4 regions of the Streptomyces sp. NPDC058257 genome follow, and region 4 is predicted to be linked to each of the others. Evidence: riboswitches for the same ligand, from Rfam matches in the RefSeq annotation. Region 4 holds a riboswitch; each other region holds the start of a gene.

Region 1 (4,596 bases), on a different contig from region 4:
CGGTGACACGACAGCGGCTCCCTCGGCTTCGCGCTCGCGCTCACCCCGCTGAGCGTTTCGCCCTCACCCCGCCGAGCGTCCGAAGGCCCCCCGGAGCAGCGCCCGGAAGGTGTCCGCCGCGGGATGTGACTCGTCGGAGCGGTGGACGACCGAGATCGTACGGCGCAGATTCCCCGGCTCAAGCGGCCTGACTCCCACCGGGGTGACCGCCGTCCGCGCCACCATCTCCGGTACGACGGCGACCCCGAGACCGGCGCTGACCAGGGCGCACACCAGCGCGTAACCCGGAGTCTCGACCAGGACCGAGGGCGTCGCCCCGGCCCGGACGAGTGCGGACTCCACGCCCTGCCGGGGTGGATGCGTCGGCGCCATGCTGATCAGCGGCTGACCTGCCAGCTCGCTCAGCGGCAGCCGTGACGAGGCGCTCGCGAGCGCGTGGCCGGGCGAGGTCACCAGGACCAGCTCCTCGACCAGGACCGGTTCCGCGGACACGGAGGCGGGCAGCGGCTGCGCGTCCGCGGGCTCGTAGGTGTGGGTGAGGGCCAGGTCGACCTCGCCCGCGGCCACGGCCGCGACGCCGAGCGGCGGTTCATAGCCCCGGACCGTCAGTTCGATGTCCGGATGGGCGCGGCGGAACGCGGTGAGCGCGGGCGGCATCAGATGGATCCCGGCGGTGGTGAAGGTCCCCACGCGCAGTCTGCCGCCGGACAGGCCCGTGAGCCGGGCCAGTTCGTTGCGGGCCTGCTCCATCTCGTCCAGGACCCGGCGCGCCCGCGCGAGAAGGAGCTCGCCCGCGCCGGTGAGGCGTGCCCCGCGGTGATGCCGGACCAGGAGCGCGGTGCCCGCCTCCCGTTCGAGCTTGGCCAGCTGCTGGGAGAGAGCGGGCACGGTGTAGCCAAGGCGTTCGGCGGCGCGGGTGATGGACCCGGCCTCGGAGACCGCCACCAGTGCGGCGAGCCGCGTCGGGTCGTACATGGAAGTCTCCCGGTTCAGGAGCGTGCGGGAGCCGACGGGCGCCGTGAGGGCGTGTGGTGCCGTCCGTCGGCGTGGGGGTAAACGCCTGCTTAAGGCAGACCCAGGATATTCCACATACCTGCTGAAGGCAGAAGGGCGGCAGCCTGGAGGCCATGGACGCACAACTGGTCACCTTCACCGGAGTCGCCGCGGGCATGGTCGCCATGCCGGGCGCCGACTTCGCCGTGGTGGTGCGCAACGCCCTCACCTCCCGCCGCGCCGGAGTCGCCTGCGCGATCGGTGTCGCGGGCGGGCTCGTGGTGCACACGGTGCTCGCGGTGGCCGGGGTCGCGGCCGTCCTGGCGGCGGTTCCCACGCTCTTTAGGGCCCTGCAGATCATGGGAGGCGCCTATGTGCTGTACCTCGGCTACCGCGCGCTGCGTTCGGCGGCGCGTGCGCCGGAGAGCTTCGGCGCACCGGACGGTGAGGTGGAGGCGGCGGCCGGGGGCAGTCTGCGACAGGGCTTCCTCACCAACGCCCTCAACCCCAAGGCGCCCATCACCTTCCTCAGCGTGCTGCCCCAGTTCGTCCCCGCGGGCAGCCCCGCGATGCCCAGGACCCTGCTGCTCGCGTCCATCATCGTGGCCCTGGCCCTCGTGTGGTTCCCGGTCGTCGCGCTCCTGGTGGACCGGCTCGGCCGCTGGCTGCGGAGGCCGCGTACGGCCCGTGCGATCGAGGGCGGTACGGGTGTCGCGCTCAGCGTCCTCGGTCTGGCGCTCCTGACCGAGGCGCTGATGGCGTGACGCCGCCCGGCCCGCCGGTGCCGGTGCCGGCGGCCTGGTCGTCCTTGCCCGCGCCGCGCACCAGGACGGGAAGCAGGCCCCAGAGGCCCGCGCACACCACCAGCGTGCCCGCGCTCGCGATGATCCCGCCGGTGCGGCCCACCGCCACGTCCACGACCAGGAGCACGGAACCGGCGAGCGCGAACACCAGGACCACCATGCCGATACCGGCGAGGCGGGACGACACCCGCACGATCCGCGGCTTGGAGTGCTGCCCGAACAGCGACCTGTGTAAGGCGGCCGGCGCGGTGAACAGCGCGGCGGACAGGACGGCGAGCAGCAGTGTGGTGACGTACGTGGCGCGCTGCACGGTGTCCAGCGAGGGGAAGCGCTCGGTGAAGGCGAGCGTCAACAGGAACGCGAAGAGGATCTGCACCCCGGCCTGCGTGACGCGCAGCTCCTGGAGGATCTCGGAGAAGTTGCGGTCGGCGCGCTCGAAGCTCGTTTCGTCGCGCGGCGGGGGGTTGCCCGGGGTGGGAGCACTGTTGTTTTCGGCCATGGCGCACGAGTATCCGCGTGGACGCCTTCCACGCCCGGCGGACGCGCCGATCAGAGGGCCGGGCGGGGGCGGGCGGAGACCCGGCCGGGGGCGGCCGAGCGGCGGCGGCAGCCGTGAGGCTCCCGCCGCCGTCCGACAGTCGACGTTCGGTGGCGCGTGATCAGCGCACCCTGCCGTACCAGACGCTCTTCGTCCAGATCTTCTCGAGGCGCACCACGGTGTTCGACTTCGGGGCGTGCCAGATCCGGCCCTTACCGGCGTAGATGCCGACGTGGTAGACGTTCCGGCCGGAGTGGAAGAAGACGAGGTCGCCGCGGGAGCGTTTCGACGCCGAGACGTGGCGGGTCTTGTTGTACTGCTGTGCGGCGGTGCGAGGCAGCTTCTTGCCCGCGCGCTTGAAGGAGTAGAGGGTCAGGCCCGAGCAGTCGAACCTGTGCGGCCCCATCGCTCCGTAGCGGTACGGCGAGCCTTTCTTCGAGGCGGCGATCTTGAGCGCTTTGGTCCCGTGAGTGGCGGCCTCTGCTTCCGTCGTGAGCCCTGGGCCCACGAGGGTGCCGCCTACGACGGCGAGTGTGAGGGCCGATACGGAGCCGGCCCTGGTCAGCAGCGACGGAACATGATTCAGCGCGGTCATGCGCAACCCTTCGTCAGCCGCCTGTGAAGGATGACCTGTCGGATTCGGGCTGGCGAAGTTGCCCGGCCGCGGTGTGCGGCTTCACCCCAAGGGTCGGCGTCCGGACCTTCCGGACCGACCCGTCATGCCTGGGTCCTCCACTCCTGCCGATGCACCGATGTCGACCGGTCATCCGGGTGGCGGCAGGACTCGGCGTCCGCCCGGACCGCCCCGCCGCTGTGGCGGGGGCTTGTCGTCGGAAGGGATCTTGACCCGTCAAGGGTGCGAATTCCGAGCCGAAACGGCGTTTTGTGAGGCTCCTCACGGCTGAACCGTTCGGGTGGACAAGGTCTGATTCGGGAGCGGAGCGAGGCACCCGACGATCGTTCGACCAGCACCGGAACGAGGAATTCCGGCCATCGCGTACACATCTGACGCAACCGCGGACGGCCCGAATGACTACCAATGTCTACGCCGAACGAGGTAGCCCGTTTGGTTCGTTTGAGTCCTGCCCCGGACGGTTCGGACGCCGGAGCCGGGGTGATGGAGGCTCAGGACGCCGACAAAGGCGGCACGGTGACCCGTCCGGCTCGCCGCTCCCCGTCCAGCACGCGGAGCGCTCGGGCCAGCGTCGGCGCGTGCACGGCGCTCTCGCCCCGCTGGTGCATGAGTGTCAGGGCGTCCCGCAAGGCGGTCGCGCTGCTCACCAAGGCCTGAGCGGCGCGCAGCCCGCCGTAGGTGTCCGAGGCGCGGGCGGGATTGATCCGGCCGACCAGGTCGACCACTTCGAGATACCGGTCGATCAACTCGCCCTCGGCGCGGGTGAGTGCGGGCAGCGGAGGAAGCTCGGGAGGCAACACCGGTGGCTCACCTCGCGTCCGGGGTGCGCAGGGATGATGTGCGGTTCGTGATGAGCCGGTCCACCAGGCCGTACTCGACCGCTTCGGAGGCGCTGAGGATCTTGTCGCGCTCGATGTCGGCCGCGACCAGCTCCGGGCTCCGGCCGGTGTGTTGGACGAGCAGCCTCTCCAGCTGCGCCCGGGTGCGCAGGAGTTCGTCGGCCTGGATCGCCAAGTCGGTCGCCTGACCGTGGACCGGCTCGGCGAGCGAGGGCTGATGGATGAGGATCCGGGCGCCCGGCAGCGCGCATCGCTTGCCGGGGGTGCCCGCGGCAAGGAGGACGGCCGCCGCCGACGCGGCCTGGCCCAAGCAGGTCGTCTCCACGTCGCAGGTGACGAACCGGATCGTGTCGTAGATGGCCGTCATCGCGCTGAACGAGCCGCCGGGAGAGTTGGTGTAGAGCGAGATGTCGCGGTCGGGCGCCAGGTATTCGAGGTGCATGAACTGCGCCATCACGTCGTTGGCGGAGGTGTCGTCGATCGGCGTCCCGAGGAAGACGATGCGCTCATCGAGCAGCTTCGAGTAGGGATCGAGGGTCCGCTGCCCCGTGGAGGTGCGCTCGGTGAACTTGGGCAGGACATGGCGGGCGAACGGTCGGTTCATGGCACGTCTCTCCTCCGGCGGGGCGGCTGCCCCCAAGGTGTCTGTAAAAAATGTACAGGACGTACGTAACGTCGTGATGGGGGGCATGTTCGAGTGATCCGCCGGAGTCAACAGACGGACCGCGTTTCAGCCGCTCGCTGAAAGCGCATGCCGAGAACGCGGCCACGAACGCCGACCGCCGACCG
Region 2 (4,596 bases), on a different contig from region 4:
CCTCAGCTCCGCCTGACGGGACCTGAGGCCCACGAGTGTGTCGTCGGCCTCGCCGCGCAACTGGTCAATCTCCCGGAGCTGCTTCCGCACGCCGGTGACGGCCGCTGCCTGGCGGCTGTCCGCCCGGTCGGCGAGCGCGGCACGCTCGAGGTACTGGTCGGGGTCGGAGGAGAGCGCGAGCCGGACGGCCGGGTCGATGCCACCGGTGCGGTACTGCGCGGCGGCGATGGCACCGAGGCCTTCGCGCGCCGAGTTGAGCTTCTCCGTCTTGCGGGCCGCTTCGTCGCGCAGCTCGCCCAGGGACTTCTCGGCGCTCTCGGCCTTCTCCTTGGCGCCGTTGTACTTCTCTGTGGCGACCTCGGCCTCGCGGTAGAGCGCGTCGACCTTGGATTTCACCGCGGCCGGGGTGAGCCGTGGATCCGCGTGTCCTGTGCCGTCGAAGACGATGGCGGTGGCGGCCCCGGCGAGGGCGATGGTGGCGGCGGTACGGGCCGTATGGCCACTGAGCGAGCGCTGTTTGGGCTTGCGGTGCGCTGCCACGTAGGGGGCTCCTTAAGGTTCCGGCGGCGGCCCACACAGGGGGAGCGGACCGCCGCCGGATTCTCGGCGGTGGTGTCCGACTGCCGCCCCTGTTCGGAGCGGCGGTGGGGAGCCGGACACCTGACGAAGGACGCTAAACCTGACCGTCACGGGATGGTGACGGAATGTGCGCAACTGGCTGAAGTGTGCCGCCGGTGACCGAATGTGGCTGTGCGATCGGCCGGACCGGGCGCCCTTCCCTTAGGCGTGTGACCGATGCGGCGCTTGGGGCCCACCTGGCTACGGAGTGGTGATACGGCCCCGGCTAGGCTCCGGCTCATGGACGTTCTCACCCACCTCTTCGTCGGCCTGCACATCATCGGCATCGCCTCCCTCCTGGGCGGCTTCCTCACTCAGATGAAGCAGATGGGCGAGGGCGCGGCCCGCTTCAACCCGGCGATGCTGCACGGCGCGCTGACGATGCTGGTCACGGGCGTCGTCCTGGTGGGTCTCAACCAGGCGGACGACAACCCGGTCAACAACCTCAAGATCGGCATCAAGATGGCCGTGCTGATCGTGATCCTCGCGCTGGTCTACGTGAAGCGGGACGAGGAGAAGGTGGACAAGGGGATGTTCGGCGCCGTCGGCCTTCTGACCGTCGCGAACATCTTCATCGCGGTGCTGTGGACCTGATCCCGCCCCCCACTCACGGAGAACGGCCCTCCACGCGCGCGTGGAGGGCCGTCTTCTCGTGAGCGGGGGGCGGTGGTTACGCGGGCCGTACCACGCTGTGGATCGGCATGTAGTAGATCGACTCGGTGCGGACGTTCGCACCCGGCTTCGGGGCGTGGATCATCTTGCCGTTGCCGATGTAGATACCTACGTGGCTGATGTCGTCGTAGAAGAAGACCAGGTCACCGGGCTTGGCGTCGGCGGTCTTCACGGTCGTGCCGACCTTGACCTGGTCCCAGGTCGTGCGCGGCAGGGAGATCCCCGCGGCCTTCCACGCGTCCTGGGTGAGGCCGGAGCAGTCGTAGGAGTCGGGTCCTGTGGCGCCCCATACGTACGGTTTGCCGATCTGTGCCTCGGCGAAGTTGATGACCTTCGCTGCCTTCGCCGCGTACCCGCTGTCCGTGTTGCCGGAGCCGGAGCCCGAACCCGCGTCGGAACCGGAACCGGAGCCGGAACCGGTGTCCGGGGTCTCCTTGTTCTTCTCGCGTTCCTTCGCCGCGGCCTCTTCCGCCGCCTTGCGCTTGGCCTCCGCCTCCCGCTTGCGGGCCAGCTCGGCGGCCTTGCGCTTGGCCGCTTCTTCCTTCTTCTTCTCGATCGCCGCGAGCCGCGCCTTCTCCTCGGCCGTCAGCTTCGAGAGCATCGTGCGCGCCTGGCCCAGCTTCTTCTGGACGGTTCGCTTGCTCGTCTTGAGGTCGTCCCGCGAGTCGCTCAGCGTCTGAAGGCTCTTGGTGGCCTTCGTGCGCTGCTTCGTCGCCGCGGCCTGTTTCGTCTGGTAGTCGTCGACCGCCTTCTTCTGGCGCGCGGTCAGCCGGTCCGACAGATGGTTCTGGTCGAAGTACCCCTGCGGGTCGTCGGCGAGCATCATCGTGGCGGTCTCGGAGACGGCGCCGGTGCGGTACTGCGCCGCGGCGAACGCGCCCAGCTCCTGGCGGGCCTCGTTCAGCTTGTCGGTGCGCTGGGCCACATCGTCGAGAAGGGTGTCGACCTTCTCGCGCTGCTTGTCGGTGCGCTCCTTGGCCGAGTTGTACTTCTGTGTGGCCACACCCGCCTGGTGGTAGAGGTCGTCGACCTTCTTCTGGACCTCTTCGAGGCTGGGCTTCTGTGGTGCGGACGGTGCCGCCTGCGCGCTCTGTGACAGCAGGGCCACGGAGGTGAGGGCGGCCGTCGTGATGCCGATGGCGGGGGTGACGCGTAGGCCGGCAATGCGGGTCCGCGGCTTGCGGTGCGACGCCAAGGGAGGCGACTCCTTCCGTAGACCGCCTACCGGGTTAGCTGTCGGGTTCGGGCGGGTGGTTCCGGAAGGTTGCCCTACAGTCCCGTACTTCGTACGGGACCGATTCACCCCAAGTTCATCGTGGGTCCCCGGCTCCGAGGAGATCGAACTCGGCGGAGGCCACTCGTTCCCGGCGGGGTTCGCCGGTGGGAGTACGAGCAGCCCACGCAGCACGCTAGCCAACTCGTGTGGCTCGTGTGAAGGTTGATGTTCGATATGCCCGATACGTTTTCGTGACTTTACGAGGCTCTTGACGCGGACACGTCTTGCCGTGGCGGAGAGTGATCGGCCGCGGGCGGGGCGTAGGCGAGTGGACGTTCGTGAGTGGACGTGGCCGGAACCCGGAGCGGGTTGTCAGTGGGGCCGCCTAGACTCGGGAGGCGATGAGCAGCCTCTTTGATGACAGCTTCCTGGCGGACCTCAAGCCCTCGCGGGCTTCGGAGGAAGAGCCCCCGCCGCCGCCCGAGGACAGTGCTCCGGAGTCCGTTCCGGATGATCTGTTCGACGGGAAGTTCGACGCGCCCGCACCCCGGGACGCGCACTACCGCGACGGCGCCCCACGCCCCGTGCTGGACCCGGCGGCCCTGCTCGACGGTCTTAACGAGAACCAGCGCGCGGCCGTCGTGCACGCGGACTCCCCGCTGCTCATCGTCGCGGGCGCGGGCTCCGGCAAGACCCGGGTCCTCACGCACCGCATCGCGTATCTCCTGGCGGAGCGGCACGTGCACCCGGGGCAGATCCTGGCGATCACGTTCACGAACAAGGCCGCGGGCGAGATGAAGGAGCGCGTCGAGCAGCTCGTCGGGCCGCGGGCCAACGCGATGTGGGTGTCGACCTTCCACAGCGCGTGCGTGCGCATACTGCGCCGCGAGTCGAAGACGATCGGTTTCACCTCCTCCTTCTCGATCTACGATGCCGCCGACTCCAAGCGCCTGATGGCCCTGGTCTGCCGTGACCTGGACATCGACCCGAAGAAGTTCCCGCCGAAGTCCTTCAGCGCCAAGATCTCGAACCTGAAGAACGAACTGATCGACGAGGAGACCTTCGCAGGACAGGCCGCCGACGGCTTCGAGAAGACGCTCGCCCAGGCATACGCGATGTACCAGTCGCGGCTGCGCGAGGCGAACGCCCTCGACTTCGACGACCTGATCATGACGACGGTCAATATGTTCCGCGCGTTCCCGGACGTCGCCGAGCACTACCGCCGCCGCTTCCGGCACGTGATGGTCGACGAGTACCAGGACACCAACCACGCCCAGTACGCCCTCGTGCGCGAGCTGGTCGGCCCCTCCGGAGGCGAGGGGGACGACCCCGCCGAGCTGTGCGTCGTGGGTGACGCGGACCAGTCGATCTACGCCTTCCGCGGCGCCACGATCCGCAACATCCTCCAGTTCGAGGAGGACTACCCGAACGCGACGACGATCCTCCTGGAGCAGAACTACCGCTCCTCGCAGACGATCCTGACCGCGGCCAACGCCGTCATCGAACGCAACGAAAGCCGTCGCCCCAAGAATCTGTGGACCAACGCGGGCGCGGGCGCGGGCATCACCGGCTATGTCGCCGACACCGAGCACGACGAGGCACAGTTCGTCGCCGACGAGATCGACCGGCTCACCGACGCGGGCGACGCGAAGGCGGGCGACGTCGCGATCTTCTACCGGACGAACGCACAGTCCCGTGTCTTCGAAGAGATCTTCATCCGCGTCGGCCTGCCCTACAAGGTCGTCGGAGGCGTCCGCTTCTACGAGCGCAAGGAGGTCCGGGACGTCCTCGCGTATCTGCGGGTGCTCGCCAACCCGGAGGACTCCGTACCGCTGCGGCGCATTCTCAACGTACCCAAGCGGGGCATCGGCGATCGCGCGGAGGCGATGATCGACGCGCTCTCGCAGCGCGAGAAGATCTCCTTCCCGAAGGCGCTGCAGCGTGTCGACGAGGCGTACGGAATGGCGGCCCGCTCGGCGAACGCCGTCAAGCGCTTCAACGCGCTGATGGAGGAACTGCGGACCATCGTCGAGTCCGGTGCGGGCCCTGCCGTCGTCCTGGAGGCCGTGCTCGAACGGACCGGGTATCTC
Region 3 (4,596 bases), on a different contig from region 4:
CGGCAGCCGAGGTCCAGGCGGTCGAGGTCCCGGCAATCGGCCGCGCGGGGCTTCAGGCAAGAGCCCCACTGTCCGGCGCGAGCGGGCGTTCGTACGGGCGCTTCCCCTGCTGCTCATCGTCGTAGGGGTCGTCTACGACATCTCGACCCCGCCCGAATTCACCGCCGCGCCCCTCTTCACCGCCGCCCCGCTCATCGCCGCTCCCTTCTACTCGCTGCTCAGCACCACCGTCATCGGCCTCTGTGCCTCCGTCGCCGTGCTCGGCCTGCACTTCAAGGCCGACACCGGCTCCGAAGTCGATGCCGTCACCGAGGTGTTCACCGTGGTGACCGTCGCCGTGCTCGCCGTCCTCATCAACCGCGTCGTGCGCCGCGGCGACGAACAGCTCGCCTCCGCCCGTTCCATCGCCGAGGCCGCCCAGCGCGCCGTACTGCCGCAGCCGGATCCCCGGATCGGCGGGCTCGATGTCGCGGCGCGGTACGAGGCCGCGGAGGCCGACGCGTTCATCGGGGGTGATCTGTACGCCGTTCAGGACACCCCGCACGGCGTACGCGTCATCGTCGGCGACGTACGGGGCAAGGGAATGGGCGCGGTGGCGGCCGTCGCCGTCGTCATCGGGGCGTTCCGGGAGGCCGCCGAGCAGGAGACCACGCTGGAGGCGGTGGCGCAGCGCCTTGAGCGTGCGCTCGCGCGTGAGGGCACGCGGCGCGACGGGCTCGACGACTTCGAGGGGTTCACCACCGCCATCCTCGCGGAGATCCCGCACAGCGACGGTCTCGTACGCCTCATCAACCGCGGGCACCCGGGGCCACTGCTCCTGCGCGGCGACGGGCGGCTGTGCGTCCTGTCGGCGACCGAGCCCGCGCTGCCGCTCGGGATGGGCGAACTGGGTGCCTGGCCGGACCGCGCGGACGAGACGGAGTTCCCGCCGGGGGCGATGCTCCTGCTCCACACCGACGGGCTCTCCGAGGCGCGTGACAGCCGGGGCGAGTTCTACGATCCCGCCGCCCGGCTCGGCGGCCGGATCTTCCCGGGACCCAACGGCCCGGACACGCTCCTCGCCACGCTGACCGAGGAGGTGCGGCGGCACACCGGGGGCGGGACGACCGACGACATGGCGCTGCTCGCGGTGCGGCGGCCGTTGGCGACGGGTGACGCCGGAACTGATGCCACGAGAGCCGATGCCACGAGAACCGATGCCACAGGGACCGACGGCACAGGGACCGATGCCACAGGGCCCGATGTCACACGCCGTGACTGAAGGGCACCACTCCGCATAACAACTGACGTACCGTCAAGGAGATGTGAAGCTCCGGTGTGTGAAGAAGTGGGGTCAACTCGCCCCGTTCCGGCCACCAGTGTCCCGGTAAGTACCGGCCAGATCCGTTAACGATCAACTGGAACAGCTTGGAATACGACCCCGCTGTCTATTAACGTTCGATAACGCAGCGCGGTCGTCCCAACCGACACTCGAGTCGGCTCCGCGCGCACGCGCCTAATCCCGCAAGGGAGCCGGGGAACCACTAATTGGGGTGAATCGGTCATCTGTGCATCCGTGCCAGATGCTCGTAGGAGACCTTCCTGCTCCGAACCCGTCAGCTAACCCGGTAGGCGAGAAGGAAGGAAAGGAGTGCGCCCCGGTGGCGTCCAACCGCCCTGCCCCCCAAGGCACTTATGTACCGAATGATGATGATTTCGGCGGGTACGACGACAATTCCTGGGAGGAATGGAATCCCACCGAGGAGTCCGTCCGCCCGGTTCGCGGCAGGCACCGCGTCCACAAGCGGGGCGGTGGCGGGCTCGCCCGCAGCTCCACGGTTCTCGGCGTAGGCGTCATCGCCGCTGTCGGCGCGGGCGGCATCGCCACCGCGCAGGGCGGCAAGCCCCCGGTCTCCATAGAGATGCCGGACCTCTCGGCCGTCACGGACTCGCTGCCGGAGGCCAAGTCGCTCCCGGGCGTGGGGTCTTTGATATCCGACGGTTCCGATTCCTCCGACTCGGCCGCCGCGGAGAACGGCGTCGCGGTGGCCGCCGCGCCGCTGAGCGCCGCCGGTCTCAGCACCGCCGACACCGAGCAGGGCTCCACGGACGCGGGCGAGGCGCTGCGGGCCCGCATCATGGAGCAGGCCGAGAACCAGCAGGACCAGGCGGACGACGCGGTCCAGAAGGCGGCCGAGGAAGCCGCCGTCAAGCAGGCGGCCGCACAGGCCGCCGCCAAGCAGACCGCGGCCGAGAAGAAGATCGCCGCCGAGAAGGCCGCCGCGAAGAAGAAGGCCGAGGCGGAGGCCAAGAAGAAGGCCGAGGCGGAGCGCCTGGCCAAGCTCGCGAAGAGCTACACACTGCCCGTCGGCTCGTACACGCTCACCGGCACCTTCGGTCAGCCCGGCTCCATGTGGTCCTCCGGCTACCACACAGGCCTGGACTTCGCGGCTCCGACGGGTACGCCGATCAAGGCCATCCACTCCGGCACCATCAAGGAGGCCGGCTGGGCGGGGGCGTACGGCTACCGCACGGTCCTGGAGCTCGACGACGGCACCGAGCTGTGGTTCTGCCACCAGTCGTCGATGAGCGTCAGCGTCGGCCAGAAGGTCACCACCGGCGAGGTCATCGGCCGCGTCGGCGCGACCGGCAACGTGACGGGGGCCCACCTCCACCTGGAGGTCCACCCGGGCGGCGACTCGACCGGAGTGGACCCGGCGGCGTGGCTGCGCGGCAAGGGCCAGTCGCTCTGATCCGGTCGTTCTGATCCACCGCTCTGATCCGGTCACTCTGAAGCAGCCTCCGAACTCCGGCGGTCCTGGCGACAACCCCCCGACGTCAGGGCTGCCGGTTCGGCGTGCCCGCTCCGCTCCGATCTCGTGCCGCTGTACGGAATGCGACGCTCTGTAAGGGCGTTGTCTCCCTCATGACTTCTCTCCGCAGACTCGGCTCGTCCGACCTCGATGTCTTCCCGCTCGCCCTGGGCGGCAACGTCTTCGGCTGGACGGCCGACGAGGCGCGGTCCTTCTCCGTGCTCGACGCCTACACAGCCGCCGGCGGCAACTTCATCGACACCTCCGACGTCTACTCGGCCTGGGTGACCGGCAACAAGGGCGGCGAGTCCGAGCACGTCATCGGCGACTGGCTCGCCGCACGCGGCAACCGTTCCGATGTCGTGCTCGCCACGAAGGTCGGCGCCCACCCCGATTTCAAGGGTCTGTCCGCGGACACCATCAAGTCCGGTGCCGAGGAGTCGCTGCGCCGCCTGCGCACGGACTACATCGACCTCTACTACACGCACTACGACGACCCGACCGTCTCCGTGGAGGAGATCATCGGCGCGCTCGACGACCTGGTGACATCCGGCAAGGTCCGCGCCATCGCCGCCTCCAACGTGACCGCGGAGCGGCTCCAGGAGTTCCTCGACTTCTCCGACCGCGAGGGCCTCGCGCGCTACGCGGCCTTGCAGCCGCACTACAACCTCGTCTCGCGCGACACGTACGAGGGCTCGCTCCAGGAGGTCGCATCGCGCTCCGGCCTGGCCGCCGTCCCGTACTACGCGCTCGCCTCCGGCTTCCTGACCGGCAAGTACCGTCCGGGCACGCAGGTCGAGAGCGCGCGGGCCGCGGGCGCCGGCAAGTACCTGGAGACCGAGCGGGGCCGACGGGTGCTCGCCGCGCTCGACGAGGTCGCTCAGGCCCGCGGCGCCGAGGTCGCGACCGTGGCCCTGGCATGGCTCGCGGCTCAGCCGACGGTGGCGGCGCCGATCGCGTCGGCCCGTACGGTCGAGCAGCTGCCCGCGCTGCTCGCGGTGGGGGAGCTCGAACTGACGGAGGCCGAGGTGGCGACGCTCACGGTGGCTTCCGCCTAGCCGCGGTAGGGGTTGTACGCGGGGTAGGGCATGGCGGGCTGGGCGTACGGATATCCGTAGGGCGGTTGGTACGGCCGCGCGTATGACTGCGGGTACGGCTGCGGGTACCCGTACGGCTGCGGGTGCTGCGGGTACCCGTACGGCTGCGGCATCGGTACGAGCACCGGTGCCGTCGCGCGCGCGGCGTAGGCGAGTGCGGGCCGTGCCGCCTCGCGGCGCTCCCACAGCGCGTGCAGCAGCTCCCGCTCCCGTACGACGAAGTCGGCGCCCGCGCGGCCCCTCCGACCCCGGTGCCGCAGGAGCGCGAGGGAGGTCGCGTACGTCTCGTACTGGGCGACCGCGCGCGCCGCGGCCTTGCCCTGCGTGTACGAGGCGTAGTCGCGGGCGAGCGTGCGGGCGCGCATCGTGCCCAGCGCGTACGGCTCGGGCGCGGTGAGCCAGCCCGCGAGCGCGTACGCGGGCAGTTCCGCGCGCACGACGCGCAGGCCGCGCTGCCTGATCCAGATCACCAGCCAGGTGAGCAGGCCGAACGACGGCAGCATGAAGAGCGCATACACGGCGAAGAAGCCGTAGTCCCCGAAGCTCGCCGAGCCGTTCCACAGGGCGTGCAGGCCCATCGCCAGGAGGAGTCCGCCGACCGGGAGCAGGACGCGGCGCCAGTTCTGCCGGTCGGCGCTGAGCGCGGCGACGCCGAAGCCGATGCCGGTGAGCACGGTGAAGAGCGGGTGCGCGAAGGGCGACATCAC
Region 4 (4,596 bases):
CCATCTACGCCATCTGCGACCTGCTGGGGGTGCCCCGCGAGGACCAGGACGACTTCCGTGACTGGGCGGGGATGATGATCCGCCACGGGGGAGGCCCCAGGGGAGGGGTCGCCCGGTCCGTGAAGAAGATGCGCGGCTACCTCGCCGAACTGATCCACCGCAAGCGCCTCGAACCCGGTGACGACCTCATCTCGGGGCTCATCCGCGCCTCCGACCACGGCGAGCACCTCACGGAGAACGAGGCCGCCGCTATGGCCTTTATTCTGCTTTTCGCTGGTTTTGAGACGACCGTGAACCTCATCGGCAACGGCGCCTACGCCCTCCTCACCCACCCCGAACAGCGCGAGCGGCTCCAGGGCTCCCTGGGGGGCGGCGACACCGGTCTCCTGGACACCGGACTCGAGGAGCTCCTCCGCTTCGACGGACCCGTCGAACTCGCCACCTGGCGGTTCGCCACCGAGCGGCTGACCGTAGGAGGGGAGGACATCGCCGAGGGCGATCCCGTGCTCGTCGTCCTCGCCGCCGCCGATCGTGACCCGGAACGCTTCGACCGACCGGACACGCTCGACCTCTCCCGCCGCGACAACCAACACCTCGGCTACGGCCATGGCATTCATTACTGTCTCGGCGCACCGCTCGCCCGGCTCGAAGGGCGGACGGCCCTCGCGACGCTTCTGACGCGCCTTCCTGACCTGCGACTCGCGGCGGAACCTGACGATTTGAGATGGCGTGGCGGACTCATCATGCGTGGACTCCGCACGCTGCCCGTGGAGTTCGCGCCCGCACAGCGGAGCAAATATCAGGCATCTGAAACGCCGTCCAGCTGACAGGCCGTCAAGACTGTGACTTTCACGTGATCTCCGCTGCATCGACTTGTGACAAGCGTTCGACTCCCGCTACGTTCACCGACGACTCGGCCTCCCGTGCCGCAGTCGTCGCTCCAGTCACGCGAAAGGCAACCGCATGCTCTCCGGCAATGGTCGTCACCGACGCCCCCGCCAGGCCCCGGCCCTGATCGTCGCGGCAGGAGTCGCAGGATCGGCCATCGCCATCCCGCTGCTCGGCGCCACCAGCGCGAGCGCGGCGGACGCCGCCACGTGGGACAAGCTCGCGGAGTGCGAGAGCGGCGGATCCTGGAGCGCGGACGCGGACAACGGGTACTTCGGCGGGCTCCAGTTGTCGCAGCGGGTCTGGGAGGACCACGGCGGCCTCGACTTCGCGCCGAGCGCCGATCAGGCCAGCCGTTCGCAGCAGATATCCGTGGCCGAGAAGGTTCTCGACGACCAGGGGACCAAGGCCTGGCCGAGTTGCGCGCCGGTCGCGGGGCTCACTCAGGACGGCGCCGCCGCCGACGTCGACCCCGGCGCTCCGATCACGACGACGCCTTCCGACGGGGCGACGGAGTCGGCCGAACCCGGCGAGTCGGCTGACCCGGATGAGCCGAGCGGGTCGCCGAGCGGGTCGGCCGACCCCTCGGGCGGCGCCACGTCTTCGGACGAGCCCTCGGGCGAGTCCTCCAAGAAGCCTTCCGGTGAGTCCGGTGAGTCCGGCAAGTCCGGCAAGTCCGGCAAGTCCGGAGCCGACGACGGGGCGCGAGACAAGAATCACGACGAGTCGGGCGATTCGGGTGATTCCGGCGGCTCGGGCAAGTCCGGGCAGGGCGATGAGACTTCGCCGGCCCCCACCCCCACCACCGGCGGGGGCGAAGGCCGCCACCGCGGCGACAGCGCGGGCGGCAAGCCGTCCGGCGACGACTCCCGCGAGGGCTCGGGACGGCACGCCTCCCGTGGTGACGAGCGTCAGCGGGACGGCGCGGACGGGACGTACACGGTCCGCTCCGGGGACAACCTCTGGGCCATCGCCGACGACCTCGACGTGAAGGGCGGGTGGACCGAGCTGTACGCGGAGAACGAGAAGGCCGTCGGCTCCGACCCCGATCTCATCCTTCCCGGTCAGAGCCTCGATTTGGGCGAAAAGTAAGGGAAGTTGGCGACTTGCTTTGCGCCTGATGTCCGGATTGGTGCAAGTGAGAGATGGGTCTCAGAAGCCCTGATCGTCTTTGGAATTCGACCGGTCCCATGCCTACGGTCGTGACCGCTCGCCACAGCGGGCCCCGCCGGTCGGTACGCCGAGTCCTGCCAACGGCCGTTCGGGAACAGTCGTCGCGTAAGCGCCGTAGGCAGGAGCGGGGGAACCAAGGTTTCCGCCGGGCCCGGCCGTTCAGCATCGCGAGAGCGAGGCGGAAGAACGGACGGGAACGGCTAGGGGTTAAGTCGCGCTCAAGGAAGCGCGGCCGGGCAACTTCATCGGCCCGAACCCGACAGCTCACCTCGCAGGCGTCGGTGAGGGGATCACTCATGCTGTTTTCCAGCAAGGGCAAGCACCGCCGCCCGTCCAAGGCCACCCGTGTCGCCACGCTCGCCGGCGTCACCGGTGTCGCGGTCGCGGCCCCGCTGATGGCGGCCGGCTCGGCCTCCGCGGCGACGGACTCCGAGTGGGACGCCGTCGCCCAGTGCGAGTCCGGCGGCAACTGGTCGATCAACACCGGCAACGGCTTCACGGGCGGCCTGCAGTTCTCGTCGTCCACCTGGGCCGCGTACGGCGGTACGAAGTACGCGTCCAGCGCCGACCAGGCCTCCAAGGCCCAGCAGATAGAGATCGGCGAGAAGGTCCTCGCGGGTCAGGGCAAGGGTGCCTGGCCGAGCTGCGGCGTCGGCCTCTCGGGCGCCTCCAACGAGGGTGGCGGTGCGCAGGAGAGCGCCCCGCAGCAGACCCAGGAGCAGCCCAAGAACGAGCCCAGCGCCCAGACCGAGCAGCCGCAGCAGGCCGCTCCGAAGACCGAGGCGCCCAAGACCGAGGCTCCGAAGACCGAGTCCAAGAAGACCGTCGAGACCCCGACCGGCAAGACGGTCAAGAAGGGCGACGGCGAGTACAAGGTCAAGAAGGGTGACACCCTCTCCAAGATCGCCGAGGCGAAGGACGTCAAGGGCGGCTGGCACAAGGTGTACAAGCTCAACGGCGACATCATCGACAACGCCGACATGATCTTCCCGGGTCAGCAGCTGCACCTCAGCTAGTCCTGGCGGAGCGCCTGCGGGGCTTGTCTTCCTCCGCGGGCGCTTCGTGGTCGCCCGCGCGGTCGCCCGCGCGGTTCTCCGCGCCCTTTCGGGCGCTGCTCTCCCCGCCCCGGTGCGCGTATCCCCCGTACGCACCGGGGCGGGGTCGTTGCCCCTCCACGTTTTGTTCCGTTCGGAAACATTTTGCTCTCGGTTTGTCCACCGGGCGGTCGCTCGGCTCGCTCTTGTCCGGGAGCCGGTTAGGCTCGTGTCCGCGAGGCCAACGCCCCGCGTACCCGCGTCACATCCCAGAAGGAGATGCTCGTGCCGTCCATCGACGTCGTCGTAGCCCGGGAAATCCTGGACTCCCGAGGCAACCCCACGGTCGAGGTCGAGGTCGGCCTCGACGACGGCAGCACGGGTCGTGCCGCCGTTCCGTCCGGTGCGTCCACCGGTGCTTTCGAGGCCATCGAACTCCGTGACGGTGACCCCAACCGTTACCAGGGCAAGGGCGTGGAGAAGGCCGTCCTCGCCGTCATCGAGCAGATCGGCCCGGAGCTCGTCGGGTACGACGCGACCGAGCAGCGCCTGATCGACCAGGCGATGTTCGACCTCGACGCCACCGACAACAAGGGCTCGCTCGGCGCCAACGCCATCCTCGGCGTCTCGCTCGCCGTCGCGCACGCCGCGTCGGAGGCCTCCGACCTCCCGCTCTTCCGCTACCTCGGCGGCCCGAACGCGCACCTGCTGCCCGTTCCGATGATGAACATCCTGAACGGCGGGTCGCACGCCGACTCGAACGTCGACATCCAGGAGTTCATGATCGCGCCGATCGGCGCCGAGTCGTTCTCCGAGGCCCTGCGCTGGGGCACCGAGGTCTACCACACGCTGAAGAAGGTCCTGAAGGACAAGGGCCTCTCCACCGGCCTGGGCGACGAGGGCGGCTTCGCCCCGAACCTGGACTCGAACCGCGCCGCGCTCGACCTCATCCTCGAGGCCATCAAGCAGGCCGGTTACGTCCCCGGCGAGCAGATCGGCCTCGCGCTCGACGTCGCCGCGTCCGAGTTCTACAAGGACGGCAAGTACGACTTCGAGGGCAAGTCCCGCTCGGCCGCCGAGATGACCGAGTACTACGAGGAGCTCGTCGCCTCGTACCCGCTCGTCTCCATCGAGGACCCGCTGTTCGAGGACGACTGGGCCGGCTGGAACGCCATCACCGAGAAGCTCGGCGAGAAGGTCCAGCTCGTGGGCGACGACCTGTTCGTCACCAACCCCGAGCGCCTGGCCCGTGGCATCGAGGAGAAGTCGGCCAACGCCCTCCTGGTGAAGGTCAACCAGATCGGCTCGCTGACCGAGACCCTCGACGCCGTCGAGATGGCCCAGCGCAGCGGCTTCAAGTGCATGATGTCGCACCGCTCCGGCGAGACCGAGGACGTCACCATCGCCGACCTCGCCGTCGCCACCAACTGCGGCCAGATCAAGACCGGCGCCCCGGCCCGCTCCGAGCGCGTCGCCAAGTACAACCAGCTGCTCCGCATCG

What was found. A riboswitch is a leader RNA that binds a small molecule or an ion and turns the genes downstream of it on or off. The one in region 4 is predicted to bind cyclic di-AMP.
Region 1: it holds a riboswitch for cyclic di-AMP, as region 4 does, so the genes downstream of both, ACFVXC_RS18900 (C40 family peptidase) here and ACFVXC_RS13030 (transglycosylase family protein) in region 4, are expected to answer to the same signal.
Region 2: it holds a riboswitch for cyclic di-AMP, as region 4 does, so the genes downstream of both, ACFVXC_RS11980 (NlpC/P60 family protein) here and ACFVXC_RS13030 (transglycosylase family protein) in region 4, are expected to answer to the same signal.
Region 3: it holds a riboswitch for cyclic di-AMP, as region 4 does, so the genes downstream of both, ACFVXC_RS37575 (M23 family metallopeptidase) here and ACFVXC_RS13030 (transglycosylase family protein) in region 4, are expected to answer to the same signal.

What each region holds. Positions count from the first base shown of each region.
Region 1 covers NZ_JBHVXJ010000007.1:75,974-80,569, forward strand. Annotated here, with positions in the region: gene ACFVXC_RS18880 (ATP-binding protein) at 1-52, shown strand, start outside; gene ACFVXC_RS18885 (LysR family transcriptional regulator) at 64-975, opposite strand; gene ACFVXC_RS18890 (LysE family translocator) at 1,128-1,757, shown strand; gene ACFVXC_RS18895 (DUF6328 family protein) at 1,711-2,295, opposite strand; gene ACFVXC_RS18900 (C40 family peptidase) at 2,456-2,929, opposite strand; cyclic di-AMP (ydaO/yuaA leader) riboswitch at 2,933-3,105, opposite strand; gene ACFVXC_RS18905 (hypothetical protein) at 3,460-3,768, opposite strand; gene ACFVXC_RS18910 (ATP-dependent Clp protease proteolytic subunit) at 3,776-4,411, opposite strand.
Region 2 covers NZ_JBHVXJ010000003.1:656,344-660,939, reverse strand. Annotated here, with positions in the region: gene ACFVXC_RS11990 (NlpC/P60 family protein) at 1-540, opposite strand, end outside; gene ACFVXC_RS11985 (hypothetical protein) at 859-1,212, shown strand; gene ACFVXC_RS11980 (NlpC/P60 family protein) at 1,289-2,485, opposite strand; cyclic di-AMP (ydaO/yuaA leader) riboswitch at 2,493-2,650, opposite strand; gene ACFVXC_RS11975 (ATP-dependent DNA helicase) at 2,908-4,596, shown strand, end outside.
Region 3 covers NZ_JBHVXJ010000025.1:100,645-105,240, forward strand. Annotated here, with positions in the region: gene ACFVXC_RS37570 (PP2C family protein-serine/threonine phosphatase) at 1-1,261, shown strand, start outside; cyclic di-AMP (ydaO/yuaA leader) riboswitch at 1,483-1,629, shown strand; gene ACFVXC_RS37575 (M23 family metallopeptidase) at 1,641-2,732, shown strand; gene ACFVXC_RS37580 (aldo/keto reductase) at 2,906-3,850, shown strand; gene ACFVXC_RS37585 (PrsW family intramembrane metalloprotease) at 3,847-4,596, opposite strand, start outside.
Region 4 covers NZ_JBHVXJ010000004.1:117,912-122,507, reverse strand. Annotated here, with positions in the region: gene ACFVXC_RS13040 (cytochrome P450) at 1-827, shown strand, start outside; gene ACFVXC_RS13035 (transglycosylase family protein) at 964-1,980, shown strand; cyclic di-AMP (ydaO/yuaA leader) riboswitch at 2,162-2,354, shown strand; gene ACFVXC_RS13030 (transglycosylase family protein) at 2,358-3,077, shown strand; gene eno (phosphopyruvate hydratase) at 3,375-4,596, shown strand, end outside.